2 regions of the Bartonella sp. EBT8 genome follow, and region 2 is predicted to be linked to the other one. Evidence: predicted binding sites of a transcription regulator. Region 2 holds the regulator's gene; the other holds the start of a gene.
What was found. The regulator HrcA, encoded in region 2, represses chaperone genes, less so after heat shock. The targets are predictions, from matches to a motif close to GTTAGCACTCNCNNNNNGNGAGTGCTAAC.
Positions count from the first base shown of each region.

Region 1 (9,751 bases), on a different contig from region 2:
CCCAATGGACCCGTCCTCTTTATTTTTATGAAAGGGCTTAGAAATCCATTCCACCCATTCCACCCATTCCGCCACCAGGCATCGGAGGCATTGGGGTTTCTTTCTTTGGCATTTCAGCAACCATTGCTTCTGTCGTGATAAGAAGGCTCGCAATTGAAGCAGCATTCTGAAGAGCAGAACGCACAACCTTCACAGGATCAACAATTCCCAAAGCAATCAAATCACCGAATTGACCGGTTGCAGTGTTGTAACCATAGGTATCGGCATTGTTTTCCAAGACCTTACCCACAATAATTGCTGCTTCTTCACCAGCATTCGTTGCAATTTGACGAGCTGGTGCTTGGAGTGCACGACGAACAATATTAATCCCAGCTTCTTGGTCAGGATTGTTTCCTTTAACGGTCAACGCATTTGCTGCACGCAACAATGCGGTACCACCACCAGCAACAATACCTTCTTCCACAGCAGCACGTGTTGCATTCAAGGCATCATCAACACGATCTTTCTTTTCTTTCACTTCAACTTCTGTTGCACCGCCAACACGAATAACGGCAACACCACCAGCGAGTTTAGCAAGTCTTTCTTGCAATTTTTCACGATCATAGTCAGAAGTTGTTTCTTCAATTTGTGCTTTGATTTGATTAACGCGTGCATTAATTTCAGCTTTTTGCCCAGCACCATCAATAATCGTGGTATTTTCTTTCGAAATATTCACTTTCTTAGCCCGTCCAAGCATATCCAAAGTGACATTTTCAAGTTTAATGCCCACATCTTCAGAAATCACCTGACCCGATGTTAAGATTGCAATATCTTCAAGCATTGCTTTACGACGATCACCAAATCCTGGCGCTTTCACGGCAGCAATTTTCAAACCACCACGCAACTTATTAACAACGAGTGTTGCCAAAGCTTCCCCTTCAACATCTTCAGCGATGATGAGCAATGGCTTACCAGACTGAACAACAGTTTCAAGCACTGGAAGAAGAGATTGGAGATTAGACAATTTCTTCTCATGAATGAGAATGTAAGGATCATCGAGATCAGCCACCATTTTCTCAGCATTGGTGACGAAATAGGGGGAAAGATATCCACGATCGAATTGCATCCCTTCCACGACTTCTAATTCCGTTTCAGCAGTTTTTGCTTCTTCCACGGTAATGACGCCTTCATTGCCTACTTTTTCCATAGCATCAGCAATCATCTTACCGATTTCTTCCGCACCATTAGCGGAAATTGTTCCCACTTGTGCAATTTCTGCTGAAGTTTGGATTTTCTTCGCTTTTTGGAAGAGATTTGCTACCACTTCATCGACAGCAGCATCAATTCCACGCTTAAGATCCATTGGGTTCATACCAGCAGCAACGGCTTTTACGCCTTCTTGAACGATAGCTTGTCCCAAAACAGTTGCCGTTGTTGTTCCATCACCAGCAATATCATTGGTTTTGGAAGCCACTTCACGCAACATTTGCGCACCCATATTTTCGAACTTATCTTCTAGTTCGATTTCCTTTGCAACGGATACACCATCTTTTGTGATGCGAGGTGCACCAAATGATTTATCGATCACCACATTGCGCCCTTTAGGGCCGAGGGTTACCTTAACAGCGTTAGCAAGGATATCAACACCGCGCAACAAACGCTCACGCGCTTCACGGCCAAACTTGACTTCTTTAGCAGCCATTTAATTTCTCCTTGAAATTATCTCAAATAGTACAAAACAAAAAATTGGGATTCTTAAATTAGCCTAGAATACCCATAATGTCAGATTCTTTCATGATGAGGAGATCTTCCCCATTAATCTTTACTTCAGTGCCAGACCATTTTCCAAAGAGGATACGGTCCCCTGCTTTCACTTCGAGAGGCACACGCTTTCCGTTGTCATCAAGAGCGCCATTGCCAACAGCAATAATTTCACCTTCTTGAGGTTTTTCCTTTGCAGTATCAGGGATGATAATGCCACCAGCGGTTTTATTTTCAGATTCAACCCGACGAACAACGACACGATCGTGAAGTGGGCGGAATTGTATATTAGCCATGTTTTAAATCCTTAAAACTTAATATAATTGATAAAATTGAATTAATCTTAAGTTCTTGCTAGCACTCTCAAACTACGAGTGCTAACAGCAGTTGGAATATAAAATCGCTGCTCACAGATGTCAAGGATGATTAATAAAATAATTTCTCTAAAGAGCCTTCAAAGGCTTGCCTCTCTTTTCTATTTTGCGTTATCTAGCTTTTTATTAAATTTGCGAACAAAAAGGATCTTAGTCATGGTTGAAACACGTCAGGAAACCGATAGCTTTGGAACGATTGCCGTACGGCAAGATCGTTACTGGGGTGCACAAACTGAACGTTCTCTGCATAATTTTAATATCGGCAGTGAAAAACAACCTCTCAGCATCATTTATGCCTTAAGCCTTATCAAAAAAGCAGCAGCCATTGTGAATATGGAAAAGGGCAAACTTTCAGAAAAAATTGGCAAAGCGATCATTACAGCTGCTGACGAAGTGCTCGCAGGGGCATTCGACACCCATTTTCCCCTTTCTGTTTGGCAAACCGGCTCTGGAACCCAAAGCAATATGAATGTCAATGAAGTGATTGCCAACCATGCCAGCATGCTGTTAGGAGGAAAATTAGGCAGCAAAAAACCGGTTCACCCCAATGACCATGTCAATATGAGTCAATCCTCAAATGATTCTTTTCCCACAGCGCTTCATATTGCCACCACATTGCAAACACGCCAACACTTATTTCCCATTCTTGAAGCCCTTATTATGACTTTAAAGAAAAAGGAGGAAGAATTTGCCGACATCATCAAAATCGGCCGGACTCATACCCAAGATGCAACCCCTCTCACTCTCGCACAGGAATTTTCAGGCTATCGTTCTGCCTTAGAAGCCAACCGCCAACGCATTGAAACAGCTCTAAGCGATGTGCAAATGCTTGCCCAAGGAGGCACAGCGGTTGGAACAGGGCTCAATGCACCGCAAGGTTTTGATGTTGCCTTTGCGCAAACAATCAGCACCCTGACAGGGATCACTTTTAAGACCGCTGACAATAAATTTGAAGCTCTTGCCCATCATGGAGCCCTTGCACATTTCCACGGCAGTCTCAATGCTCTAGCCGCCGATTTATTCAAAATTGCCAATGACATTCGGTTTTTGGGTTCAGGTCCACGTTCAGGATTGGGAGAACTAAATTTGCCCGAAAATGAACCAGGCTCTTCTATCATGCCGGGTAAAGTCAATCCCACACAATGTGAAGCAATGACGATGGTTGCCTGCCAAGTTTTTGGCAATCATACCAGTGTAACATTTGCCGCAAGTCAGGGACATTTTGAACTCAATGTTTATAAACCAGTGATTGGCTATAATGTTTTACAGTCGATTACGCTTCTTGGTGATTGCATGCGCTCTTTTGATCTCCATTGCATACAAGGGTTACGTGCCAATCGAATCCATATTCACACTCTCATGGAACGCTCCTTAATGCTGGTAACAGCTCTTGCCCCAGAAATTGGCTATGAAAAAGCTGCTGAAATTGCCAAAGCAGCCCATAAAAATGATACAACGTTGCGTGTTGAGGCCATAAAAGCAGGCGTTTCTGGGGAAACTTATGACCGACTGGTTGATCCTAAAAAGATGATTCAACCGCAATAAGCTCGCACAACGAGCCCGCATAATAAACAATAAAAGCAGCAAAAATCTTGATTGATGAAAACATCGGACCTTTTACGGTCCGATGTTTTCTCTCTTCAATGCGTTCACAATTACCGAATGCAAAAATCTAATTTTTTGCGCAAAGATCAAGGACATAACGCAACGCACAACACCCTCAAGAGAGCAGCGGAGAGACTTATGCCAGAAACCTCGAAAGCGCTCCACTCGACAAAAAGCGCTTCACACCACAGAAAAGAAGAAACATTTTAATCAAAAGCTTTATGTCATAATGTCGGGCTTTTCACGACCCAATTGCTGTTTTATATCCAACAATTTGAACGCAACCTGTTGCAAAGGCTGGATAACCCTTTGCGGATCTTGAAAATGTTTGCGTGGATCGCCTTCATACTGCTCAAAATAAAGCCGCAAGGTAGCCCCCACCGTTCCCGTTCCCGATAAGCGCACCACCAACCGTGCTCCATTTTTGAAAAAAATACGCAGACCTTGCCTGCTACTCACACTCTGATCAACGGGATCATGATAGGTAAAGTCCTCTGCTTTTTCGACCAAGAGTCCAGCAATTTCGGTTCCCGCCCGTGGTAAATGAGCCCGCAATTGCTCTATAAGTGCATTGGCTTTTTCCTCGTCCACTTCTTCATAATCATAGCGCAAAGAGTAAAAACGTCCATAGGTAGCCCAATGATGGTGCACAATTTGTGCGACAGTTTTCCCTGTCACCGCCAAAAGATTTAACCAAAACAACACCGCCCATAAACCATCCTTTTCGCGAATATGATGAGAGCCTGTTCCAAAGCTTTCTTCCCCACAAAAGGTTACTTTTCCCGCATCCAAGAGTGAGCCAAAAAACTTCCAACCCGTTGGTGTTTCAAAACAATTTAACTGTTTTTTTTCAGCAACCAAATCAACAGCACGCGTTGTTGGCATAGAGCGAGCGACCCCCACAATGCCTTGGCGATACGCTTTAATGAGATGTGCATATTCCACCATAATCGCCAAGGAATCAGAAGGCGTCACAAATTGCCCACGCCCAATAATGAGATTACGATCCCCATCCCCATCAGACGCCGCCCCAAGATCAGGCGCTTGCTGCAACATTAAAAGATCATAAAGCCCCTTGGCATAAACCAAATTGGGATCTGGATGTTCTCCTCCAAAATTGGGTAAGGGAACACCATTTACCACCGTTCCTTCAGGAAATCCCAAACATTTTTCAAAAATTTCATAGGCATAAGGTCCGGTTACCGCATGCATTGCATCAAAGCGCAAAGTTAAGCCTTCTTTCACAGCCTGAGCAATACAATCAAAGTCAAAAATCTCCTGCATCAAAGCGACATAATCGGCAACGGGATCAATAATATCAACCCGCATATCCCCTAGAAAAGTTGTCCCTTCTCTTTCTAAATCAATATCTGGCGCCTCAAAGATTTTATAAAAAGAAAGCTGCTGTGATGTGGTGAAAATCTCTTCACACAGAGAAACGGGAGCAGGTCCACCATTGGCAATATTGTATTTGATGCCACAATCCCCCTCTAAACCACCAGGATTATGGCTTGCTGAGAGAATAAGCCCCCCATGGGCATGCGTTTTGCGAATAAGATGCGAAACAGCCGGCGTGGAAAGAATGCCCCCTCTTCCTACTTTTACGCAAGCAATACCATTGGCCGCTGCCATTTTCAGCACAGTTTGCAAAAGGGTAGCATTAAAATAGCGCCCATCTCCGCCAAGAATGAGACATTTTCCCTCAAGATCTGCAATGCTCTTAAAAAGAGACTGGATAAAATTTTCCACGTAATGGGGTTGTTGAAAAACCGACACTTTTTTACGCAAACCAGAGGTTCCCGGTTTTTGATCATCAAAAGCCGTTGTTAAAACTGTCTTTATCATCGCAAAGGTGCCTTCATACTCTCCCCTTTAATTTTAAAGTGAATATCACACAAAGTCGACCATTAATTTCCCTTGACGCAACAATGAAATACTTGCACACTCATTAAGTATAGAAGACTTTTTAAGACACCTTCTTGAAAGCATATTTAAAAATGAGGTTTAAGTGCATATTTAAAGAAGGGATCTATTTCGAAACGCAATTTTCACAAAAATACAGGAGCATAATTATGATAAAAAAAACCGTTCCCAATGTCACTTTCCATACACGTGTCCGCGATGATTCCGTTGGTGGAGATAATCCGTATCGATGGCAAGAGGTTCACAGTGATGCGTATTTTAAAGGAAAACGGGTTATTCTTTTTTCTCTTCCAGGAGCTTTTACCCCTACATGTTCAACCTTTCAACTGCCTGATTTTGAAAAACTTTATGATGAATTTAAAAAAGCAGGCATTGATGAAATTTATTGCCTTTCCGTCAATGATGCTTTTGTCATGAACGCTTGGGGAAAGGCGCAAGAAATTAAAAATGTAAAATTAATCCCTGATGGTTCGGGGGAATTTACCCGCAAAATGGGGATGTTAGTTGCAAAAGACAATGTTGGTTTTGGCATGCGCTCATGGCGTTATGCCGCTGTTATTAACGATGGTGTCATTGAAAAATGGTTCGAAGAACCAGGTTTTTCAGATAATTGTACGACAGATCCTTATGAGATTTCTTCACCAAAAAATGTTTTAAAAACCTTACAAGGCTAATTTCATCTCTCATTCAAATATTTAAAAGCACAGATTTCACGGCATAAATTCCTTCGCGAGGATGAATTTGTGCCGTTTGTCTTTTAGAAATTTTTGAGTGCAAAAAATGTAACGAGAATATTTTACGAAACGCACATATCACTCTCTCATCATACCAACCCTCATAATGATTGAAAGAACAACCCTCCATCCTCATGGAGACTAAAGAAAGATCCATTGTAAGAGATGTCAAAGAGGTATACCGTCCCCCAAACAGCCTCCGTATAGCAGTCTCCCCCCCTCATCAAAAGGGGGACTTTTTATGCAATTGCGAGGACTATTCATCCTCAATTTTATTTTTTAAAATCATTGACTCTCAAGAATTAAGATTTCTTTTTAAATTTCAAAATGATTTCTAAAACAACTGCTTATTCGAGGGATCTCCCGTGAAAACCGCATCCATTTCTTCATCTTCATCAAAGTCACACTCTTCATCACCTCTTGCAACCCCAAAAATATCTGGATTTACAAAATAACAATCCTTTTTTGTTCCCTTCGCTATAATTTTGTTACATTCTAATTCGTCAATACCTTCTTTAAAAGTTGTAAAATTAAGGTATTCTGGTTCTTTACTGAAAAAATTCACAAGACAAGAATTCAGTGAGAATATCCTGATTTAATGTTACCTGATCAAACCATAAATCCACTTCATCCTCCTCTAACATTTTCCCCACTTGCCACAACATAACAAAAAACTTTTCATACCAGTAAAGGAGAGTCCAAGGATCATACGCCGACTATCAGACGCTCCTGAAAATGTGATTTGGGACAGATCTTCAAATTCGAAGTGTGAAGAAGGAAGCTGAAATGATTTTCCAATATCCTCAGGTCTTTCAAGAATAAAAGGATTTCGTTCATAGAGCAAGGTAAAATCATATTGGGCCATTGTATTTCTCCATTAATGCATTGTAATGCATTGATTTTATGAAAAAACGCATATTACCAAACAGTTACCATTATAGGCACTGACAATTGATCCCAATATTTTCCTGTAAAAATTGTTCGATTTAAGTCATTCAATTATTTTTTAAACTTAAAAAGTCTTTTCAGATCAAACTCTTTAATTCTCCCTTTCAAGAAGGCTAGATTTTGTTGTGCCACTAAGAAGAGCACATCAAAGGATTTGATGCCAACGGATGAGAATCCAAAGCTTAAGCGAATATAATTATTGTCAATATTTTTGTAAACTTTTTGAGAATCGTTCCGTAAAGCCCTTAAATTTCTCAAGATTTTTTGGTTGTTAAAGTTTTTTGGTTATGAAGATGTTATCATGCCCCTCAAAAGGACGCGTTTTTAGTAAAGCGTGCTTATACCTCTTAAGAAATCTCTCATTGTTGCCGCACTGGCTCAAAAAATAACTCGATTTTGCATAAGAACATCAAGACATAGAAACAAGAAAAGTACAGATTTCAAAAATTGAAGCTCAAATTTCCCAAATATCGCTCACAATTCTTTCCATAGGAACTTTTACCATCATTGCCTTTGTGTTTTCAAAATATCCTGCACTGCTTTGACCAATTGCTCTTCATCAACCATCACTTGCGCTGGTCGACTTTCGCGCCATGTTTGGTTATCCTTAATTTCATGAGACAACCGCGCTCCTTCAATCAAATCTTTGATCTGTATTTTTCCGCACTCACGCTCTTGTGATCCTTGAATGACCACGCAAGGCGCTTTTCGCCGATCAGCGTATTTCATCTGCGCCTTCATCCCCGCTGCTCCTAAATAGAGTTCAGCACGAATTCCGGCACCACGCAATTTTCTGACCATTTTTTGATAAGCAGCAACAGCCTCAGGCTCTTTATCCATCATCAGCACCACAACCGGTCCTAACGTTTCCTTCACCGGCAATTTTCCGAGATTTTGCAAAGCAGCAATCAAGCGAGAGACCCCAATTGAAAAGCCCGTTGCTGGAACATTTTCTCCGCGAAAGCGAGCCACCAACCCATCATAGCGCCCGCCCCCCCCAACAGAGCCAAAGACAACCTTTTGTCCATCATCATTGAGCACATCAAGCAGTAAGGTAGCCTCAAAAACAGGCCCCGTATAATAATCCAAACCCCGCACCACCGATGGATCAATTTTGATACGATTCTCAGCGCCATTCGCGACAAAAATTGCTTGCATTTCCTCAAGCTCACGAATTCCTTCAAGCCCTTGATCGTGATCACCAACCACTTTTCTCAAAGCATCAAGGGTTTCCTCTGCTGTTTTTGCTCCAGCAGCAGTTAAGGAAAGAATACACTCAATATCTTTATCCTTAAGCTCCGCCCCTTTTGTAAAATCACCACTTTCATCCAAACGCCCCCTCCCTAATAGCAAACGCACCCCTTCAGGACCAAATTTATCCAACTTATCAATTGCCCTTAAAACAGTTAAGCGTTTTTCAAGCTGTTCATTTCCTGCCAAACCAATCAACTCTAAAACACTCTCGAGAATTTTTCGGTTATTAAGACGAATAGCATATTCATGATGCTGAAACCCTAATTTTTCCAAACTATCGGCTGCCATCATGCAAATTTCAGCATCCGCTGCCACTGTTGGCGCTCCAACAATATCGGCATCAAATTGCATAAATTGCCGAAACCGCCCTGGTCCGGGCTTTTCATTGCGAAAAACAAAACCAAGACGATAACTCCGATAAGGTTTTGGCAAAGTTTCAAAATTCTCTGCAAAATAACGTGCAAGTGGCGCGGTAAGATCATAGCGCAAAGACACCCATTGTTCATCATCATCTTGGAGTGAAAAAATCCCCGCATTGGGACGATCTTCATCAGGTAAAAACTTACCCAACACATCTGTATATTCAAAAATCGGTGTTTCAAGCGCTTCAAAACCGTAAAGTTCATAAACTTCACGAATTTGTGCAATCATGGTCTCAGTTGCATATAATTGCGCATTTGTGCGATCAACAAAACCACGCGGTAAACGAGCTTTGGTTTTTTCTTGTTTCGATGACATGCTTTTCTCTAACAACAATTTGGTTCACGGATGACTTGTGTCTATCTTATAGGAACAAAGGCTGCAATAACTTTATCACTCTCAACCCAGCACAATAAAGACCACCCCTCGCTTTCCAAAGAGGAGACTCCTCACCTTTAAGCGTATAAAAACACGCGCACTTTTAATCGCAAAATCCCAGCTTTCTATGAATATTTTTCCAATTATCACTTAAAAAACCAATTATCGCTAAAAAAAATGACCCGCAGCCACAAAACTCTCCGCAATAATTTCCTCACAAAACTTCCCCCTACCATCCCCCGCAATGATTTGCTTATTTGCTCCTAAACAATGCCTCTCAAAACACATCTCCTACACTCTTTTCCCTCCATTCCCCTTCCCTTAAAACACCTTCTCATGCGCCCTCCAATCTCAAGAAACCCATGCATGTTTTCT
Region 1 covers NZ_JBTTDJ010000006.1:71,717-81,467, forward strand. Annotated here, with positions in the region: gene groL (chaperonin GroEL) at 38-1,681, opposite strand; gene groES (co-chaperone GroES) at 1,740-2,036, opposite strand; gene fumC (class II fumarate hydratase) at 2,271-3,659, shown strand; gene AC0QT4_RS05560 (alpha-D-glucose phosphate-specific phosphoglucomutase) at 3,939-5,564, opposite strand; gene AC0QT4_RS05565 (redoxin family protein) at 5,792-6,316, shown strand; gene AC0QT4_RS05570 (hypothetical protein) at 6,711-6,941, opposite strand; gene AC0QT4_RS05575 (hypothetical protein) at 7,014-7,241, opposite strand; gene hisS (histidine--tRNA ligase) at 7,829-9,316, opposite strand.
Region 1: groES (co-chaperone GroES) is a predicted target of HrcA. The motif match lies at 2,094-2,122, and genes of this name have one in related genera.

Region 2 (20,933 bases):
ACTTTTTAAACAAATCCTAAACTTTTACAAGTTGCTCCTATTAATGCGATACTTTTCCAGAATAACCTTCTCGCTCTTTATGAGGGAATGTGATCCGCGCTCCATTTTTTATATCATCTTATTGCGATGTATAGACATCTAGGATGTTTGCTTTTCGAATTGGATGTGATGAAGTTTTTTGTAAAAACCATTTTCCTTTTCCAGTAATTCTTTTTGGGTACCTTGTTCAACGAGTTTTCCATTTTGTATGACAGCGATTTTATCGGCGCGAGTGATCGTTGAAAGGCGATGAGCGATGATGATGGTCGTGCGCCCTTTGGTGAGATGATGAAGGGCTTCATTAATTTGAGCTTCAGTCTGTGAGTCTAAAGCGCTTGTTGCTTCATCAAAAATCAGAATTTCACCATCATGAAGCATTGCTCTAGCGATAGCGAGTCGTTGTTTTTGTCCCCCTGAAAGATTACAACCATTATCGCCTATCTGCGTATCGTAACCATTAGGGAGCTCCATAATAAAGTCATGAGCATTTGCTGTTTTTGCTGCTGTAATAATATCATCATCACTCGCTCCTTCTTTTCCAAGCCCAATATTATATTTAACGCTTCCTTGAAAGAGGAAAGTATCCTGCCCCACATAAGATATTAGGTTTCGAAGAGAACGGAAAGTCGTATAACGGATGTCTTGATCGTTGATCAATATACGTCCCTGTGTGGGATCATAAAGACGCATAATTAAATTAATAAGAGTTGATTTTCCTGTTCCGGAAGGTCCTACTAATGCGGTCATTTTCCTAGGTTCTATTTCTAGATTGATGTTTTTCAACACCGTTTTGTTCTCTGTATATGCAAAAGAAACATTTTCAAAACGGATGCCCCCTTGTTTTTTATCCAGATCTTTAGCTTCTTTATGTTCTACAATCGTGAGAGGATGATCGAGTAATTCGTACATTGTACGGATATTAACCAAGCCACCTTCGATTTTGACACGTATATTTGCCAATCTTTTTGCTGGTTCGTAAGCAAGAAGCAGAGCGACAATAAAGGACATGAATTCACCTTGAACACCTGCTCGTTGGGTGGCAAGATAGCCAGAAAAGCAAATAATACCCGCAATAGCAACACCAGCAAGTGTTTCCATAATCGGATTTGTAATAGCTTGAAGCGTTGCAATAGTGTTTGCTTGTTTTTCAACATTACAAATGGCTTTTTCCATCCGTTTTTTCATGAGTTCTTCTAATGAGAAAGCCTTGATAACTCGAATACCAATAGAACTTTCTTGCACAAATTTGATAATTTCACCAATTGAAATGAGTTCTTTTTCCACAAGGCTACGAACATGTTTTAAAGCCATGCGGACTCCTAAAAAAGCTAGTGGTCCCACTATTAAAGTAATGGCGATCAAAATAAAATTTTGAATCAACATGACAAGTAACAGGCCAATAACCGAAAGCAAATCACGTACAAAAGTTGTGATAATTATATCAGTGATATTACGTATAGCTATCGCGTTATGGGTTACGTGGACAAGAAGAGTAGATGAAGTGTTCTTGTGATAAAAAGAGATTCCCTGTTCCATAAGGCGTGCGTAAATTTTGCGCCGCTGTTCAGCAACGATGCTGTTACCTGCTTTACTCAAAAAGTAAGTTTGGGAAAAAGTCGCCACTCCTTTGACAATAAAAATGAAAGCAATGATACTAGAAATCAAAACAATCATACTAAAATTTTGCGCATCAATAATGGAGTTGACAACGTCACGCATAATCCATGCGCTAGCTGCAGTTGTAAAGGCAATAATGATCATAGAAAAAATAGCTGCGCTATACCAACGCGCATGCTTATGGAAATTTTCTCGCAAAAGACGAATAATAAGATGTTTATCAGAAGTAGAAATCTTTTTTTTGATCATGAAGCGCTTCTATATTTTATTGTTATTTTATGCAAGATTGAAGCACTCTTATTAAAGATATTTAATCTTTAATATAAAAACTAGTCTGTTAAATAAAAATTTTAACACATATTAGACACTCATTTAAAAGCATCACCACACTGCTCTGCGATGCTTTTAAATCATATCCGATGCATTCAACTTTAGATGATTTTCATTCTAGACATAATTCCAATGAAAATTATTTAGCAGCTATTACCATCATCATTTGACGTCCTTCGAGTTTTGGCTCAGATTCGATTTTGGCAATTTCACTTGTATCTTCTTTAACACGTTGAAGAAGCTTTAATCCAAGATCTTGGTGCGCCATTTCACGACCACGAAAACGCAAAGTAATCTTCACTTTATCGCCATTACCAATAAAGCGATGAATAGCTTTAAGTTTTACGACATAATCATGAACATCAACATTTGGGCGCATCTTAATCTCTTTGATTTCGATAACTTTTTGTTTTTTACGTGTTTCAGCCGCTTTTTTTTGGGTCTGATATTTCAATTTGCCCAAATCAATAATTTTACACACGGGCGGTTCCGCATTTGGTACGATTTCAACTAAATCAAGCCCTGCTTCTGCAGCCATAGCAAGTGCTTCTTGTATTGTAACGATTCCCTGGTGTTGTCCTTCATCATTGATAAGTTGGACGCGAGGCACCCTAATATCCTGATTTGAACGCGGCCCATCTTTCTGGGTAGGTGTCATTTTAAATGGTCTACGAATGGTTTATGCTCCTTAATTTTGATTTATCTACAACGTAATTTAATATACAATTACACACAGAAAGACAACAAGAATTCGTGTTTTTTTCATATTTGATTTATGACTTTAAGGTTTAATTTGGAAGTGAAAATTCTTCTTTTATTGGTAAAAGTGTTTTATAGAGGAAAAGGATGATGGAAAGTAATATTCCTTGTCAATTTTTTTCATTTGAAGACACTGCTCTTGCAGTACGGTATCGCAAAGGGCGTGGCTCTCTTGGTTTGGTTTGGCTTCCTGGTTATCAGTCTGATATGTTAGGAAGCAAAGCGGTGTTTGTTGATAGTTTTGCTCAGAAGAACAATCTGTCATGTTTACGTTTTGATTACTCTGGCCATGGAGAGTCGGGAGGTGATTTTTTTCAAGGAACGATTTCACGTTGGGTTAAAGAGAGTTTAGCCATTTTTGAAACCTATTGTGAGGGACCGCAAATTTTGATTGGTTCCTCTATGGGAGGGTGGATAGCTCTAAAGCTTGCTATGATGCTAGCACGAAAAAATAAAAGGCTTGCTAGTATGGTGTTAATTGCTCCAGCTCCTGATTTTACGCAAACATTGGTAGAACCAGCGTTAGGCCCAGAAGAATGGAAAATTTTGGAAGAAAAGGGGTATATTGAGCGACCTGCCGTTGGAGATGCGGAGCCGATGCCTTTTACAAAAGCGTTAATTGAAGATGGACGAGACAATTGTGTCATGAAGGGATGCATTGATGTTGGGTGTCCAGTCCATATTCTACAAGGGATGGAAGATGAGGATATACCTTATCAACATACTTTGACTTTACTAAATCATTTGCCATTACATGATGTAACATTGACCCTCGTTCGTGATGCAGATCATCGCTTTTCGCGTTCACAAGATTTGGATTTTCTGGAATCGGTACTGACGTCATTGATTGACCGAATTAATGGGAAAGAAGGATAAAATTCATTGATGATGGATATATAATGTATAACCGTTTATGAACAGCATTTTATTTTCTCTAGTCACGTTGTGCCTCTTTCATATCTAATTTATGATTTTAAGGTTTAATTTGGAAGTAGAAATTTTTCTTTTATGAGTAAAAGTGTTTTATAGAGGAAAAAAATGATGAATGGTGATATTCCTTACCAATTTTTTTCATTTGAAGACACTGCTCTTGCAGTACGGTATCGTAAAGGCGATGGGCCTCTTGGTTTGGTTTGGCTTCATGGCTATCTATCCGACATGTCAGGAGATAAACCGATGTTTGTTGATAGTTTTGCTCAGAAGAACAATCTGTCATGTTTACGTTTTGATTACTCTGGCCATGGAGAATCGGGGGGTGATTTTTTTCAAGGAACCATATCACGTTGGGTTAAAGAGAGTTTAGCGGTTTTTGAAACTTATTGTGAGGGGCCACAAATTCTGATTGGCAACTCTATGGGGGGATGGATCGCTCTAAAGCTTGCTATGATGTTAGCACAAAAAAATAAAAGGCTTGCTGGTATGGTCTTGATTGCACCAGCTCCTGATTTTACACAAACACTGATAGAATCAGGGTTGGGGCGAAAGGAGTGGAAAATTTTAGAAGAAACAGAGCATATTGAACGATCTGCAATTAGTTATACAGAACCAGTTCCCTTTACAAAAGTATTTATTGAAGATGGCAGAGACAACTGTGTCATGAAGGGATGCATTGATGTTGGATGTCCAATCCATATTTTACAAGGGATGGAAGATGTTGAAATACCCTATCAGCATACTTTGACTTTACTGAATCATTTGCCTTTCCATGATGTAACATTGACACTTGTTCGTGATGCAGATCATCGCTTTTCGCGTTCACAAGATTTGGATTGCCTTGAATCGGTACTGAAGTCATTGATTGACCGAATTAATAGGGAAGAAGGGTAAAATTCATTGATGATAAAGATATAATGTATGATCGTTTATGAACAGCATTTTATTTTTTCTGATCGCGTTGTGCCTTTACAGGTACGTGAACATAGGGGTGCACGCCGTCTCACATTGCGTGTCGATGCGAGCGGGCAGAGAATTTGTGTAACAACACCACCAGCGATAAGCCTTTGTTCAGTTCAAAGTTTTATTGAAAAGCACCGTTCTTGGATTGAAGCACGTCTTACGCGTGTAAAAATTTCTCATGAAAATTCTTATCTCAAAGAGGGGGCAACGGTTCCTTTATTAGGTGTTGCGCATACCATAAGGCATAAGGCAGGGCGTGGGGTAACGGAAATCATTGCAGGGGATGCGAGACAAGAACCTCAAATTATTGTTTATGGTCAATTAGAATATTTGCCAAGGCGTATTGCTGATATTTTAAAAAAACAGGCTGCTCTCACGATAACGCCATTGGTTACAGATTATGCGCACAAAGTAGAGCGTAAAGTGAAGTCAGTTTGTTATAAAGATACTAAAAGTCGTTGGGGATCTTGTTCGATAGACAGGCGCCTTTCTTTCTCTTGGCGTCTTATTATGGCACCAAAAGAAATTGTTGAATATGTCGTTGCACATGAAGTTGCTCACCTTATTGAGATGAATCATGGACCAAAATTTTGGGCTCTTTGTGAAAAACTTTGTCCAGAAAGTCAAAAATATCGCACTTGGTTGAAAGAAAATGGTCGTACGCTTCAAGCGATTAATTTTCATTCACATAAATTGGATGAGTTTGGAAATATAAAAAATTTTGAAGAGAATCCGGTTGATGGAACCTTTTATTGAGCTTTCCATTATGGAAGTGCTTCATCGTATGATGAGGGATTCATTGAAGCCTCAGCACGATAGTCTTCCCCTGCTTCGTTTGCTGAGTGCCTTCAATGTTTTTGCTTTATCTTTTGTATAATTCAGTTTAATACTCTTGGATAATTTTTAAGTTCAGATTGGGAAAGCGCTTATGCCTGTCCTTACAGATCCGCTTCAGCTCTTACAAGCACTTATTCGTTGTCCTTCTGTTACACCTCATGAAGCGGGCGTCTTATCAACTTTGGAGCAATTTTTACAGAAGATGGGGCTTCGTGTTGAACGCCCTGTTTTTGCAGATAAAAATACAGAAGATGTTGAAAATCTTTATGCAAAGATTGGAAGAAGCGGGCCACATCTTATGTTTGCTGGTCATACTGATGTTGTATCACCAGGCGCGTTGGAAAATTGGACGCACCCTCCTTTTGAAGCTGTCATAGATCAGGGAAAACTATACGGGCGAGGCGCTGTTGATATGAAAGGCGGGATTGCTTGTTTTGTGGCGGCATTGGCTCGAGTCCTTGAGAAACAGTCTCTTAAAGGAACAGTAAGTCTTCTGATTACTGGTGATGAAGAAGGTCCAGCAATTAACGGTACGGTTAAACTTCTCAAGTGGGCAGAACAAAAAGGTGAAAAATGGACTGCAGCGCTTGTGGGAGAACCGACAAGCGTAAAAACTGTTGGTGATGTGATAAAGATTGGCCGCCGAGGATCAATTTCTGGTATCATTACCGTTAAAGGGCGCCAAGGGCATGTTGCATTTCCCGAGCGAGCAGCCAATCCATTACCTTTAGTTGGTAAGCTTATTCAAGCATTGACACAAACTGCTTTAGATAAGGGGACAAAAAATTTTCAACCAAGTAATTTGGAATTGACAACGATTGATACAGGTAATTGTGTAGCGAATGTTATTCCAGCACAAGCAACAGTTCGTTTTAATATACGCTATAATGATCTCTGGACAAAAGAAACACTTATGACAGAAATTGAAAAGCGCCTTACTTCAGTACAATCAAACAACAATTGTAATCAATACCCCTCCTATCAGCTTGAATGGATTCCAAGTTTGGGAGATGTTTTTTTGACCCAAAATGATAAACTCGTTAAAACTTTATCAAATGCTATTAAAAGTATAACAGGGAGTCTACCAGAATGTTCAACTTCGGGGGGAACTTCAGACGCGCGATTTATTAAAGATTATTGCCCTGTGGTTGAATTCGGTTTGCCGGGGCAAACCATGCATATGGTGGATGAGTGTGTAACTCTTGAAGCGTTGGAAACTCTCACTTCTATTTATGAACAGTTCATTGTTGATTTTTTTGCGCAGATAAAGTGATTGTCTTTTAAAGAATCTGCCTTTTAAATTGAAACTCGTAAATACTATTCAATAAGTGATATAACAGCAGGTTAAAATCATAGGAATTCTAGTTTGCCAATTGGCTAATAATATGGTCAAGAAGGATGTGTCCTTTGCTTGTCACTTTTAAGCGCTGGTTTCCTGACATTTCTATAAGTCCTTGTTGTTGTAAATCGATAAGCTTTTCCATTGGTAAGCTCTTGGGGTTTAAGGTTTCATAACGCGAAAGATCTAAACCTTCGCAAAGACGCAAGCCCATGAGGAGCATTTCATTTGCTTGTTGTAAAGGGGTCAATTGTTCTGTCTCAATACAGCCATGTCCAGTAGTTTCTACCAATTCAAGCCAATGTTCGGGATATTTCTCATTTATTGTGACATAACGTTTACAATTTACAATTTCAGAGGGAGGCACTTTTGAAGAGGCAGAGGAGTGATCCGGTGCCTGTTCAATAAAGCGTCCATGGGCTCCTGGACCAAAGCCTGCATATTCATGATAACGCCAATAGAGAAGATTGTGTGCTGATTCGGCACCGGGAATTGCATGATTTGAGATCTCATAGGCTGGAAGTCCATGTGTAGCAGTGATTTCTTGGGTAAGATGATACAGGTCTGCTGCAAGTTCTGAAGCGGGGAGAATAAGTCTTCCTGCAGCATGAAGCCGTTTAAAAGCGGTTCCATCCTCGATAGTGAGTTGGTAAAGAGAAAGATGATCCGCTGCCAAATCAAGCGCTTGAAACAGTTCACATTTCCATTGTTCTAATGTTTGTTCAGGGCGGGCATAAATGAGATCAAAGGATAAACGTGGAAAGATTTCTCGCGCTAAAGCAATAGCGTGAAGAGCCTGCTTCACATCATGAAGACGACCAAGTTGTCGCAATGCTTTGTCATTGAGTGCTTGTACCCCTAGAGATAAGCGGTTAACACCTGCTGCACGATATCCACGAAAACGTTCTGCTTCCACACTTGATGGATTGGCTTCCAGTGTGATTTCAACTTTATCATCGATCGTCCATTTTCTTGCAAGTGCTTGCAATAAGGCATCCACGGTTTGAGGTGTCATAAGAGAAGGTGTGCCGCCACCAATAAAAATACTGGTAACATGCCGTGGACCTATTTTATGATATTGCGTTTCTATTTCGCGTTCAAAGGCGGTTACAAAGCGTGGTTGATCAACACCATGGACACGCACATGTGAATTAAAATCACAATAAGGACATTTAGTTGCGCAAAAGGGCCAATGAATATAAATGCCAAAAAATTCATTCATGAGAGTGACAAAAGGTTTTCTGCTAATAGTTTAAAAGCACGTGCACGATGCGAGAGAGGGGCTTTATCATTGAGTTTCCAGCCATGTTTTTGCTCCGTTGACATTTCTCCAAAGGTATTTTCATACCCATCTGGTAAAAAAATAGGATCAAAACCAAAACCTTTATCTCCACGTGGTGGCCAAAGAAATGTGCCTTCAACATTGCCTTGGAAATAGTCCGCATAGCCATCAGGCCATGCAATGCAAACGACCGATATAAATCGACATTTTCGTTGGCTTTTTTCAAGCGCTCCAATTTTTTGGAGTTCATCTTCTATTTTTTGCATAGCTTTTGAAAAATTACGTACACCATCGGGTTGAAGAGCGAGGTCAGCTGTATAAACACCTGGTGCGCCACCCAATGCATCTACTTCCAAGCCTGAATCATCAGAGAGAGCAGGAAGACCTGTCTTTTTTGCTGCTGCAAAGGCTTTGATATAGGCATTTTCTTCAAAGGTTGTTCCTGTTTCTTTTGGTTCTGGCAATCCGAGCTCTTGTGCTGATTGTATCGTTAGTCCGAAGGGGGTAACCAAAGTGGCAATTTCATGCAATTTTCCAGGGTTATGTGTCGCAATGACAAGTTTTTTGGCTGCTACTATGCTTCTCATAGACATTTTTCTCCAGAAATAAAAGGGGAGCTCATTTTGTGCTAAAAACCTAAAAATCAGCTTAAATACTCAGTATATATACATTTTGCTGGATTTTATGCGATACGTTTTTTGTTTATTCATTGATATTTCATTTAGATGAAAATCTTTCGTATTGTACGGAAACATTAATTGAAAAGACTTATAGTATGGCTCTTTGTTTGATGATAGCATTTTTTATGATAAAAGATACACTAGGCTTTTGTACTACTTTGGACTATTTGACCAAACCTTGGCAAAACTTATATAAGAGAGAAGTGTTTTTGAAGTAGTGAAACAATTGTGATGAAATATAAACCTATTGACGATGAACTAAAATATCTTGATGAGCGTTCGCGTGATATTTTTCGTCATATTGTTGAAGCTTATCTTAATGATGGAGAGCCTGTAGGATCACGAAATCTTTCGCGTCTTTTACAACAAACTTTATCTCCTGCGACGATTCGCAATGTGATGAGTGATCTTGAGCATCTTGGTTTGATTTATGCACCTCATGTCTCTGCGGGACGAATGCCAACACAATCAGGATTACGATTTTTTGTTGATGCATTTATGGAAGCAGGTGATTTGCCAAACGAAGAGCGGGAAAGTATTGAAACGCAAGTCAAGGAGGCTGGTCATGCACAATCAGTTGAACATTTTCTCATCCAAGCAAGCCGAGTTCTTTCAGATCTTTCACGTGGAGCAGGGCTTGTTCTCGCAACAAAATATGAAGGAACATTGAAGCATATTGAATTTGTACGCCTTGATAGAGAACACGCTCTTGCTGTTTTAGTGACTCAACAAGGTGAGGTTGAAAATCGTATTGTGCATTTACCAGAAGGGGTTACTCATGCACAATTGACAGAAGCAACGAACTTCCTTAATGCTCATATTCAGGGACTCACATTGAGTGAAGCTAAGGGAGAGATCGCACGTTTGTGCTCAGAAACACGAGCTGCGCTCGACCATTTATCTCATCATCTTGTTGAAACGGGGTTAGCTCTTTGGGGAGGAGAAGACGCCGATCATAAAATACATCTTATTGTTCGCGGGCGTAGTAATTTGCTTGAAGATGTGAAAGCAGAAGAAGATTTAGAGCGGTTAAGACATCTGTTTGATGATCTTGAAACGCGTGAGAGTATGGCGCAGCTTCTCGATTTAACGGATGAAGGTTCTGGGGTTCGCATTTTTATTGGTTCAGAAAATAAGTTGTTTTCGCTTTCTGGTTCTTCTTTAGTGGTTGCACCTTATCGCGACTCAAAACAAAGAGTCATTGGTGCTTTAGGAGTTATTGGGCCCACAAGGCTTAATTATGCGAGGATTGTACCCATGGTTGATTATACGGCTCAACTTATATCACAACTGTTGCGTTAAAATGACTAGGTGGAATATTTGTACTCTAAACGCTTATTCTCTTTAAGATGCGTAAATACCTCTTGATTTTTGTCTGTAAAATTTCGATATCGGGAATAATAAATCTTATGAAGGAATGGAATTTCTATGTCTGATGAAAAAAACAAATTTACTGACGCTTCATTTGAAAATTGCGATTTGAAGAACCCTGCTGATCGTGATGTGCTCAAACAAGCAGCTGATGCATTTTTAAAAACGCATGATACAGAAGCTCACGCAGAGGTTGAAGAGGAAAAAGAGGAGTTTATCGATCCTTTGGTTGCTTTGCAGGATGAAAACAAAGAGTTGAAAGATCAGCTTTTGCGTCTTGCTGCAGATATGGAAAATCTTCGACGTCGTACTGCGCGTGATGTAGCGGATGCAAAGGCTTATTCGATTGCTAGTTTCGCACGTGATATGTTATCTGTTTCTGATAATCTTAATCGGGCTTTGGAGGCTATACCAGAAGGGGCAAAGGAGAATGATGCTGGTTTGAAAACGTTAGCTGAGGGCGTGGAAATGACTGAGCGTGCAATGATAGCAGCGTTAGAGCGTCATGGTGTGAAGAAGATTCATCCAGAAGGGCAAAAGTTTGACCCTCACTTTCATCAAGCAATGTTTGAGATCTCTAACTCTGATGTTCCAGATAATACCGTTCAGCAAGTTGTTCAGGCAGGTTACGTTATTGGTGAACGTGTTTTGCGTCCGGCTATAGTGGGTGTGGCCAAAGGAGGAGCGAAAGAAATTTCTGTCGAGTCTGATTCAGCTTAAAACATATCAATAATAGTACTACCGACGCAGAAATATTAGTGTTACACACAACCCGAACTCGTGAAGCATTGTATAGGAGAGGGCGGTAAAGGGTGTTTAAAACACCCTTTTATTTTTGAAGTGACCAGCTTTTTTTCACAATATACGGGGTATCGCTTGAAGGGGATGGCGATAACAATAAAGCAAAGTGATCAACCTCAAAAGAAGGAACTGAAAAATCACCTCGAGAGGAAAGATAGGGAGGGAGGTCTTCAGGTTTAATATCGAGCAATCGCGCAAGAGTAATATGTGGAGTAAATTGTTTTTCATCAGGTGTTAACTTCAAGCTGCTTCGAATGGATTGCATTTTTTCGTGTAAAAGGTTGAGAGTTACACAAGGCTCAATACGAACAACGAGAGAATGGGGAGCATTTTCTGAACCAAAAATTTCAAAACCTCTTGGTTGTAGCACAAAAGGAGGGAGTTTTATTGTGTTAAAGGCACGAATCAGCGCATCTGCTATGGAGCTCTCAACTTCGCCAAAAAAAGATAAAGTGATATGAAAATTTTGTGGGTTAATCCACTGTGCATTCGGTAAGCCATTTTGCAGTGATATGAGCGCTTCTGTTGTTTGTTGAGGAATCTGAAGAGCACTAAAAAGACGTTGCATGGTGTATCTCCTTACAATAAAAAATGTTACCCACCGCAAGCATAACGTTGGATTGAGAAAATAAGGCTATGATGGTGGGAAAGAATGTCTAAAAAATGTTTACAATAATAATAAATCGGATTCGTAGATCCATATTAGCCTGAAGAAAATGATTAAGAAGTCAACAAAATCCATATTTGCATGCCTTTTTTCATAAAGGATTCAATGAAAGAGCGTTGTGTTTTCATTATCAAACAGTTTAAAAAGAAGAAAATTAAGAGAAGCCTAATTGTTAAGAACATTTTTCCACTAGCTTAAAAGGTTTAAAATTTAGCATATTGAGTAAAGGGTGAATGTTTCTCTTTTTTGTAATTTAATGATACATTTTACATATGATAATAATCATTCAAAGTAGTTAAATATTGTTGGAAAAGAATACGAATACAAATATTGTGTACAACAAAATTGTTACAAGCTACACTTATGATGACCATAATATTGATCTATAATAAATGTGAACTTTAGTATTTTGAAGAGAAAAATAAGTAAGCCAAGCAATAAAATGATGGAAAAGAGTTTCTTATCTCGGGGATAATCATCATACTTTTTGGGGTAAGAAATTTTAGTTTTCTTCGCCAAATTTATTGTTTACCAGCTTTTCAAGAGCATTGAGAGCATCCGTTGCTTCTGGTCCTGAAACGCGAATGGTGAGGTTGCAACCGGATGAAGCAGCTAACATCATCAGTCCCATAATTGATGAACCGCCAACGATTTTGCCATCTTTTTCAACTTCAACAACGGCATTAAAATTGTCAACAGTTTGGACAAATTTTGCCGAAGCACGCGCATGTAACCCACGTTTATTACAAATATTGAGATGACGACTTAGTTGAGAGGGGAGAGGGTTTTTGGAAAGCATCAGTGTTTAATTATCCGCTATAAAATTATACTGGTACATTAATATATTTACGCCCCGCTTCTTGTGCTATTCTTAAAGCTTCTGATAATGAAATATCAGGACATTGTCGAATCGAAATAAGTTTAATGAGCATAGGCAAATTAACTCCTGCAATCATTTCAACACGTCCCTTTTCAATAGCAGGAATAGCCATATTTGAGGGTGTTGCACCGAACACATCTGTTAATATAATCACGCCATGGTTTGTATCTGTAGAGGAAATTGCGGCTATAATATCACTTCGGCGCTGATCTAGGTCATCATCGGGATAGACACATATTGTTGCAAATTTTTCTTGCGTTCCAACAACATGTTCTACAGCATGTAGAAATTCGACAGCTAGCTCACCGTGCGTTATAAGCACGAGTCCAATCATTTACACAAACTCCTGTTAACGACTAAAGATCCAACCATATTGGCATGAAATACATTTTACAAGGCTTTGTCCTGCTGCCAAGAAAAATTTGCAAAAAAAAGGCAAAAATAATAATTTTTTCTTATTTTAAAAAAATTAGACAGATTTACACCATATTTTTCTAAAAAAGAATGCTTCAATAGCCTGACAAATAGCTGTGCAATCGGCTTCGTGAAGACTTGGAAGTTTTAGAAGAGGAATATGTAGATTGGCAAATTGAAAAGTCTGCTTTGTGGAAAAGCGTTCATATTCAGGTCCTAGAAGAATAACGCAATCAATAGCTGTTTGTTTTTGAAATTCTATCGCATAAAGGCCAGCGCCGCGTATTTCAATCCCTCCCTGCAAACCTTCAGGAGTGTGTCCATAAAGTTTTCCATTTTCCACGCCGAGTATTGTATAATCATCACTGATAAGTTTTGCTTCACGCTTTGACCACTCAGCGCGGTCGAGCAAAGAAAGAGTGAGGGTTGATTTTCCTGAGCCCGATGGACCTATAATTAATAACCCCTTTCCTCCCAGTTGAAGGCAATTGGCGTGTAATATTTCATTTTTTGTTTTCATACCTTTTGATTTGGATAAAATATTTATTTAGCTAAGGGAAGCATAATAATAAAACGTGCACCAGTTTTATTCTTTTCGGGGTTAGAATCATTAATATTTTCAGCTGTAATTGTTCCATTGTGAGCTTCGATAATTTGCCGACTAATAGAAAGTCCGAGTCCTGAGTTTTGCCCAAAAGTGTCTTCGTTTGGTCGATCCGTATAGAAACGTTCAAAAATACGTTCAATCTTCTCTGAACGAATACCAGGGCCATTGTCTTCAATAGTTAAAAGAAGGGTTGAAGCATGACTTTTCATAATTATAGAAATTTTACCACTATCGTGAGGTATAAAGGAACGCGCGTTTTCAATGAGATTGGAAATAACTTGTCCTAAACGGAGTTCATGTCCCCACACAAGATAGGCTTTTCCATAAGGACGTGGGATGATTTTAAGGCTTATATTAATGACTTGCGTATTACGATATACTTCCTGAACAGCATGAACAAGACTTTCCAAAAGCAATGTCATATCAACGATCTGTGCAGTTTCTCGAGCAAGCTCTGCATCTAACCGAGAGGCGTCAGAAATATCAGTAATTAAACGGTCAAGACGGCGTACATCATGTTGAATAATTTCAAGTAATTGTTCCTGTGTTTCTTCATTTTTAGCGAGAGGGAGCGTTTCAACAGCACTCCGCAGTGAGGTAAGCGGATTTTTTAATTCGTGACTTACATCGGCTGCAAAACGTTCGATGGCTTCAATACGCATATAAAGGGCATTGGTCATATTACGAATAGAGGCTGAAAGATGACCAATTTCATCTTCACGCATTGAAAAATCAGGGATTTCTACACGCTTGTTATTTCCATTACGCACACGGTTGGCAGACGCAGATAATTTGCTTAAGGGATGTGCAATGGTGTGGGCTAAAAAGAGGGAAAGTACAAAAAGCACGCTACTTACAACGGCAAAGACTTTAACGATAACCAGTCTTTCACCCTTTACAATATCATCAATATCTGAATTGACAGTTGAAAGAAGAAGCGCACCTACCACTGTACGATAGCGGTGAACAGGCACAGCAACAGAAACAATTAATTTACCTTGTCTGTTGCGCCGTTTGGCGGTAGTAAGAGTTCCATTTAATGCTCGGTATAATTCAGGGTGAGTGATATCACTATTTTTTTCTTGCTCTTGATCAATCGCAAATCCTTTTCCATAAAAGATATTTAAAAACCATGAAGAGAAGCGTTCCCACATGTTTTGTTCAGTTTTGAGTGGGGGTAAATCATAGCTAAAAACTTCACCACTAGAATAAAGAACACGCGAATCAAGAAGTAAAGTAGCATCACGATCATAAATACGTGCCCTTGTCGTTTTGGGTGTGATGAGATATCGTAACAGAAGGGCAACACGTTCAGAATTAATAGGAAAGTCCCAAGAGTCTGTTGATTGAGGTGCGGGTGTAATACTTTCTCCAGCCTGTAATTCTAAAAGCTTTTTAGGTTCAATAAAAATAGAATCCGTATCTACCGTTGCAGAAGCAGCAATGGCTCCAGCGATGAGTTTTCCTTGGGTACATAAACTTTTGATTTGTGCTTCAATCAAACCATCACGAAATTGATTAAGGTATAAAATTCCTGTCACCAGAACGGCAAGGGCAGCAATATTTAATATAACAATGCGACGTGTAAGACTGGAAAAAAGCAACTGTTTTAGAAGACGTCGTCCCCGAAGGTACAAATAAACAAACAGAGAAGACAGTGTTGCTCTAGTGTTTGGTGTTGTTTTTTGCAAACTTTCCAGTTGAGTATTTTTTGTCATCGATTTGATCGCCGTTTAGACTTATGCGACAAAAGAGTTTTATACTTCGTGGAAACGATAGCCTACACCATAAAGTGTTTCAATCATTGCAAAATCATCATCCACTTGTTTAAACTTTTTACGCAGACGTTTAATGTGACTATCGATGGTGCGATCATCTACATAGACTTGATCACTATAAGCAGCATCCATCAAAGCATCACGACTTTTTACAACTCCTGGTCTTTGTGCTAAAGTCTGTAGAATCAAAAATTCTGTAACTGTCAAGGTAACAGGTTTATCCTTCCATGTACAGGTATGACGCTCTTGATCCATCACCAGATCTCCGCGTTTAAGAGAAGAGGTAGAAGAAGCTCCTGTTGCAAGCGGTTGGTTACGTGCACTGGAACGACGCAAAATAGCTTTTACGCGCTCAATGAGAAGACGTTGAGAGAAGGGTTTGGTAATAAAATCGTCCGCACCCATTTTAAGACCAAACAGCTCATCAATTTCATCGTCTTTAGAGGTAAGAAAAATAACTGGAATGTCAGATTTTTGACGCAATCGACGCAAAAGCTCCATTCCATCCATACGAGGCATTTTAATATCAAAAATCGCTAAATGTGGTGGATGGAGTGTTAAACCTTTGAGTGCAGATGCTCCATCTGTATAGCTTTCAACTCGATAGCCTTCTGTCTCAAGCGCAAAAGATAAAGATGTCAAAATATTGCGGTCATCATCAACAAGTACAATCGTTTGTGTGATTGTTGGTGTATCTTTCATGGCTTCTTAGACCTTTCTATTGCTGCAGTAGCAAACTACCCACGCTATTTATATGGGAGTTCACATTTTTTTTGCAAAACAAATATGATACAAATTGTAGCAGGGTAAAGAACCTTTCATCATTATGATAAAAGCTTGTTTTGCTTTCATAATTTTATAATGTTTTTGTGTGTGTTAGGATCCATTTTTTTGAAAGAAAATTTTTATACAAATGTTTTTTATCAAATTTGTTATTGTCTTATGTCCCATAATTAAACAGATTTGTTTTTAATTGTTGAAGTTTAGAAAATCCACCTATTTGTTTTAAAAGCAAAGAGGTGTGAAGCTGTATATACAAAAATTTTCTTGACAGGATAAGGAGGACATAATGGGATTTTTTAATTTTATAAAAACAGTTGGTGAAAAGTTAGGTATTGGGGATCATGAACCAGAAGAAAAAGATTTTAAAGCTGCCTTTGATAATTTTCAACTTAATACAGATAAAGTAAATATTCAGGTTGAAAACGGTAAAGCTATTTTAAGCGGTGAGGTTCCAGATAGGGAAACATTTGAGAAAGCACTTTTGGTTGTTGGTAATTCACAGGGTATCTCTTCTGTTGATCTTGACCAATTAAAGATTGCGAATACCGCATCAGTGAAAGCTTCTCGCTTTTATGAGGTGAAGTCTGGTGATAATCTTTGGAAAATTGCGGAAGAAGTTTATGGAAAAGGGCAAGGGGATAAAAATACATTTATTTTTGAAGCAAATAAGCCAATGCTAAAATCTCCTGATAAAATTTATCCTGGGCAAGTTTTACGCATTCCTGAAATTGACAGAACTTAATTCAAAGAGAGGATTAAGTTATTTTACTCCTTTACAGTATTTTAACGAGAGTATTTTTTACGACGTCGCGTAAAAAATTAAGGAGCGTGAAGAGAGCTTTCACGCTTCTAATTATCTTGTGTTTCATTATGCGTTAAACGCTAATGAAAGAGCTTAGCGCGTAGAATCTCTTTTGGAAGGTGACTTATCATTCAGAGCATTTACGGAAAATTCAATGTCAATAGTTCCGGCTTTTTCAAAGGTCAATTTTGCGCCAATTTTATCTCCTGGCTTGAATGGTTGTGAAAGCCCCATGAACATAATATGATCACCACCGGGTTTAAGGGAGACCTCACCATCGCCCGGAATTTCAACACCATTGTGCATTTTTTCCATGTGCATAATATCATTAACAACAGCCATGGAGTGGATTTCTGTTGTCTGTACTCCATTTGTCGAAACAGAAACCAAACGATCAGGAGTATCGCTGTGATTAATGATATAGAGATAACCGCTGCTTATTTTTATACCTTTAGGTGTTGCCCGCGCCCAAGGATGAAGGATTTCTATCTCTCCAATCTTATATTGTTGAGCAGTTGCAGGTAGGGCTACAAAAGCAAAGAAAAAAGCCCACATGACATTTTTGAGTGGGTATTGTGCAAGAGTTGAATTCTTACACGTGAGATCCCTTATTCTTCCGACAATAGATATTACCATTGATTTACCCTCCTTAATGAGATTTACTTTTATCTATTTTTAGAGAGTTTTTATTCAAAATAAAAGAGAATTGCTCGAGTTATACGAATTTGAATGTAAGAAAGAAGGGATAAGATTCGTGGCTTTAAAGGAAGGCGATGAATTTAAGGTAATAGTGCGCTTAAAAGCAAAGTGGAATCCTTAATATATTTGCAGATTTAATATGTAGATAAAAAGAAGGTTATGTTAGATGTATTAAAAGTATGGTATCCTAAAAAGAATATTGAATCACTCACTGAACGGCTAGAAGTAAAGTTGTTGGTTGAGGGTAGATTAGCAGAACTCCTTACAAATTATGCATTTAGTACGATAAGGTTTCATTCTATAAAGAAACATTGCATCTTTGGTCTCATAAAGAGAGAGCGGTTATTATAGAGGTTTGGCTATGGAAGGCCATGATTGTCGTATAAATCATTTGCGTCTGAGCAATATTTAAAAAATTTTCTCTATGAGAAATAAAAGGGAAAGATCTATTATTATCTTTTATTTTTTCAAGTGCTATTAAAGTGATATATTTATGAGCATTAGTTTAAGTAAGACATACTAAAAAGTCTGTCTTACTTAAATAAAGGTATTTGCACGTCATTAAAATGCTTATTTTTAGAGAAAAATTTTATTTTAAGAATGTTTCTCTCATTATTCCCTTGTAGCGATAAGAGCCTGTTCTTATATACGGAGCAGAAAGGCTGTTGCGACTTGCAGTTTATTGTTTGTGTAACTTTAAAGTGAGGTGCGAGCTTTTAAGTTTTATGAGGAGCTGTCTTAGAAAGATGCTTGATGAAGGTTGAGGTAGCTTGCTGAATGGAGATTATAATATGGCAAAAGTAATTGGTATTGATTTGGGGACGACAAACTCTTGTGTCGCTGTTATGGATGGTAAAAATGCAAAGGTTATTGAGAATTCAGAAGGAGCCCGTACAACACCTTCTGTTGTTGCCTTTACAGATGGTGGAGAGCGACTTGTTGGGCAACCTGCTAAACGGCAAGCGGTTACGAATCCTGAAGGGACGGTTTTTGCAGTTAAACGCTTAATTGGCCGTCGTTTTGATGACCCCATGGTTGAAAAAGATAAAGCACTTGTGCCTTATAAAATTGTTAAAGGCGATAATGGTGATGCTTGGGTGGAAGAAGGGGGTAAAAAATATTCTCCATCACAAATTTCAGCGATGATTTTACAAAAGATGAAAGAAACCGCAGAGTCTTATCTTGGTGAAAAAGTTGAGCAAGCGGTTATTACTGTTCCTGCGTATTTCAATGATGCACAACGTCAAGCTACCAAAGATGCAGGTAAAATTGCAGGGCTTGAAGTTTTGCGGATCATCAATGAGCCAACAGCTGCTGCTTTAGCCTATGGTTTGGATAAAAAAGACGGCAAAACTATTGCTGTTTACGATCTTGGTGGCGGTACATTTGATATTTCTGTGCTTGAAATCGGAGACGGTGTTTTTGAAGTTAAGTCGACCAATGGAGACACTTTTTTAGGTGGTGAAGATTTTGATATGCGCCTCGTTGGTTATTTTGCCGATGAATTCAAGAAAGAACAAGGGATTGATCTAAAAAATGATAAATTAGCGTTGCAGCGTTTAAAAGAAGCAGCAGAAAAAGCAAAAATTGAGCTTTCTTCTTCACAACAAACAGAAATTAATTTGCCATTTATCACCGCGGATCAATCTGGTCCAAAACATTTAACGATGAAATTGACGAGGGCAAAATTTGAATCCCTAGTTGATGATCTGGTTCAGCGGACTATCGAGCCTTGTAAAGCTGCATTAAAAGATGCCGGATTAAAAGCGGGTGAAATTGACGAAGTTGTTTTAGTCGGCGGCATGACACGTATGCCAAAGATACAAGAAGTTGTGCAAAAATTTTTCGGCAAGGATCCACATAAAGGTGTTAATCCCGATGAAGTTGTAGCAATGGGAGCGGCTATCCAAGGTGGGGTATTGCAGGGTGATGTGAAAGATGTTTTGCTCTTGGATGTAACGCCTTTATCCTTGGGGATTGAAACGTTGGGTGGGGTCTTTACACGACTTATTGAACGCAATACCACTATCCCAACTAAAAAGTCACAGGTTTTTTCGACAGCTGATGATAATCAAAATGCAGTGACTATACGTGTTTTCCAAGGTGAACGGGAAATGGCTAATGATAATAAATTATTAGCTCAATTTGATCTTGTTGGTATTCCACCAGCACCACGTGGTATACCTCAGATTGAAGTTACTTTTGATATTGATGCAAATGGTATTGTCAATGTTTCGGCTAAAGATAAAGGAACTGGTAAAGAACATCAAATTCGTATTCAAGCATCAGGTGGTTTAAGTGACGCTGACATCGAAAAAATGGTAAAAGATGCAGAAGAACACGCCGCTGAGGATAAAAAGCGCCGTGAAGGTGTAGAAGCTAAAAATCAAGCTGAAGCTCTTATCCATTCAACTGAGAAATCGCTGAAGGAATATGGTGATAAGGTATCAGCTGAAGATAAAGAACAGATTGAAACTGCAATATCTGATTTAAAATCTGTGCTTGAGAGCACTGACACTGAAGAAGTGACAGCAAAAATGCAAAAACTAGCAGAAGTGAGTATGAAGCTTGGGCAGGCTATGTATGAAGCTTCGCAAGCAGCAACAGATAAAACTGAAACTGATACAAAAGATGATGATGTTGTTGATGCTGATTTTGAAGAAATTAATGATAAGAAGAAGTAATGTAGGCAAATGTGGTGACCTCTTGATAAACCCGGCCTTTGAAATATAAGGTTGGGCTTTATCATTTGGGATGAGTTGCAACTTTTTTGCTAAAAATATAAATTAAAAGCAAATATTATCCACGAAGATGGATGACAGGAAATTATCAGGAATACATGATGAAAGTAGATTATTATGAAATTCTTGGCGTAACTCGCGAATGTGATGATAAAAAATTAAAATCTGCTTTTCGTAAGTTGGCAATGCAATATCATCCTGATCGCAACGCAGGGGATAAAGAAGCAGAGCGGAAATTTAAAGAAATTGGCGAAGCTTATGAAGTTCTGAAAGATCCTCAAAAGCGTGCTGCTTATGATCGATTTGGTCATGCAGCTTTTGAAAACAGTGGCCGAGAGGGAGCAAATCCCTTTAGTGGTTTTGCTGCGGGTGGTGGGTTCTCGGATATTTTTGAAGATTTTTTTGGTGAAATTATGGGGGGCATGCACCGTAAACGCAATGATGGCCGCGAGCGTGGTGCAGATCTGAGTTATAATATGGAAGTGACCTTGGAAGAGGCCTTTTCAGGAAAAACCGCACAAATTAATATCCCTAGTTCGGTTACTTGTGATGTTTGTGAAGGAACAGGCGCGAAAAAGGGCTCTAAGCCACAAGTTTGTGGAACATGTCAT
Region 2 covers NZ_JBTTDJ010000001.1:301,717-322,649, forward strand. Annotated here, with positions in the region: gene AC0QT4_RS01370 (ABC transporter ATP-binding protein) at 139-1,905, opposite strand; gene infC (translation initiation factor IF-3) at 2,126-2,644, opposite strand; gene AC0QT4_RS01380 (alpha/beta hydrolase) at 2,836-3,621, shown strand; gene AC0QT4_RS01385 (alpha/beta hydrolase) at 3,787-4,572, shown strand; gene AC0QT4_RS01390 (M48 family metallopeptidase) at 4,600-5,397, shown strand; gene dapE (succinyl-diaminopimelate desuccinylase) at 5,570-6,751, shown strand; gene hemW (radical SAM family heme chaperone HemW) at 6,840-8,039, opposite strand; gene rdgB (RdgB/HAM1 family non-canonical purine NTP pyrophosphatase) at 8,036-8,686, opposite strand; gene hrcA (heat-inducible transcriptional repressor HrcA) at 9,011-10,081, shown strand; gene grpE (nucleotide exchange factor GrpE) at 10,208-10,870, shown strand; gene thpR (RNA 2',3'-cyclic phosphodiesterase) at 10,980-11,519, opposite strand; gene AC0QT4_RS01425 (HPr family phosphocarrier protein) at 12,121-12,417, opposite strand; gene AC0QT4_RS01430 (PTS sugar transporter subunit IIA) at 12,443-12,832, opposite strand; gene AC0QT4_RS01435 (HPr kinase/phosphatase C-terminal domain-containing protein) at 12,968-13,432, opposite strand; gene AC0QT4_RS01440 (stimulus-sensing domain-containing protein) at 13,456-15,237, opposite strand; gene AC0QT4_RS01445 (response regulator transcription factor) at 15,277-15,999, opposite strand; gene lysM (peptidoglycan-binding protein LysM) at 16,367-16,822, shown strand; gene AC0QT4_RS01455 (copper chaperone PCu(A)C) at 16,976-17,518, opposite strand; gene dnaK (molecular chaperone DnaK) at 18,373-20,265, shown strand; gene dnaJ (molecular chaperone DnaJ) at 20,424-20,933, shown strand, end outside.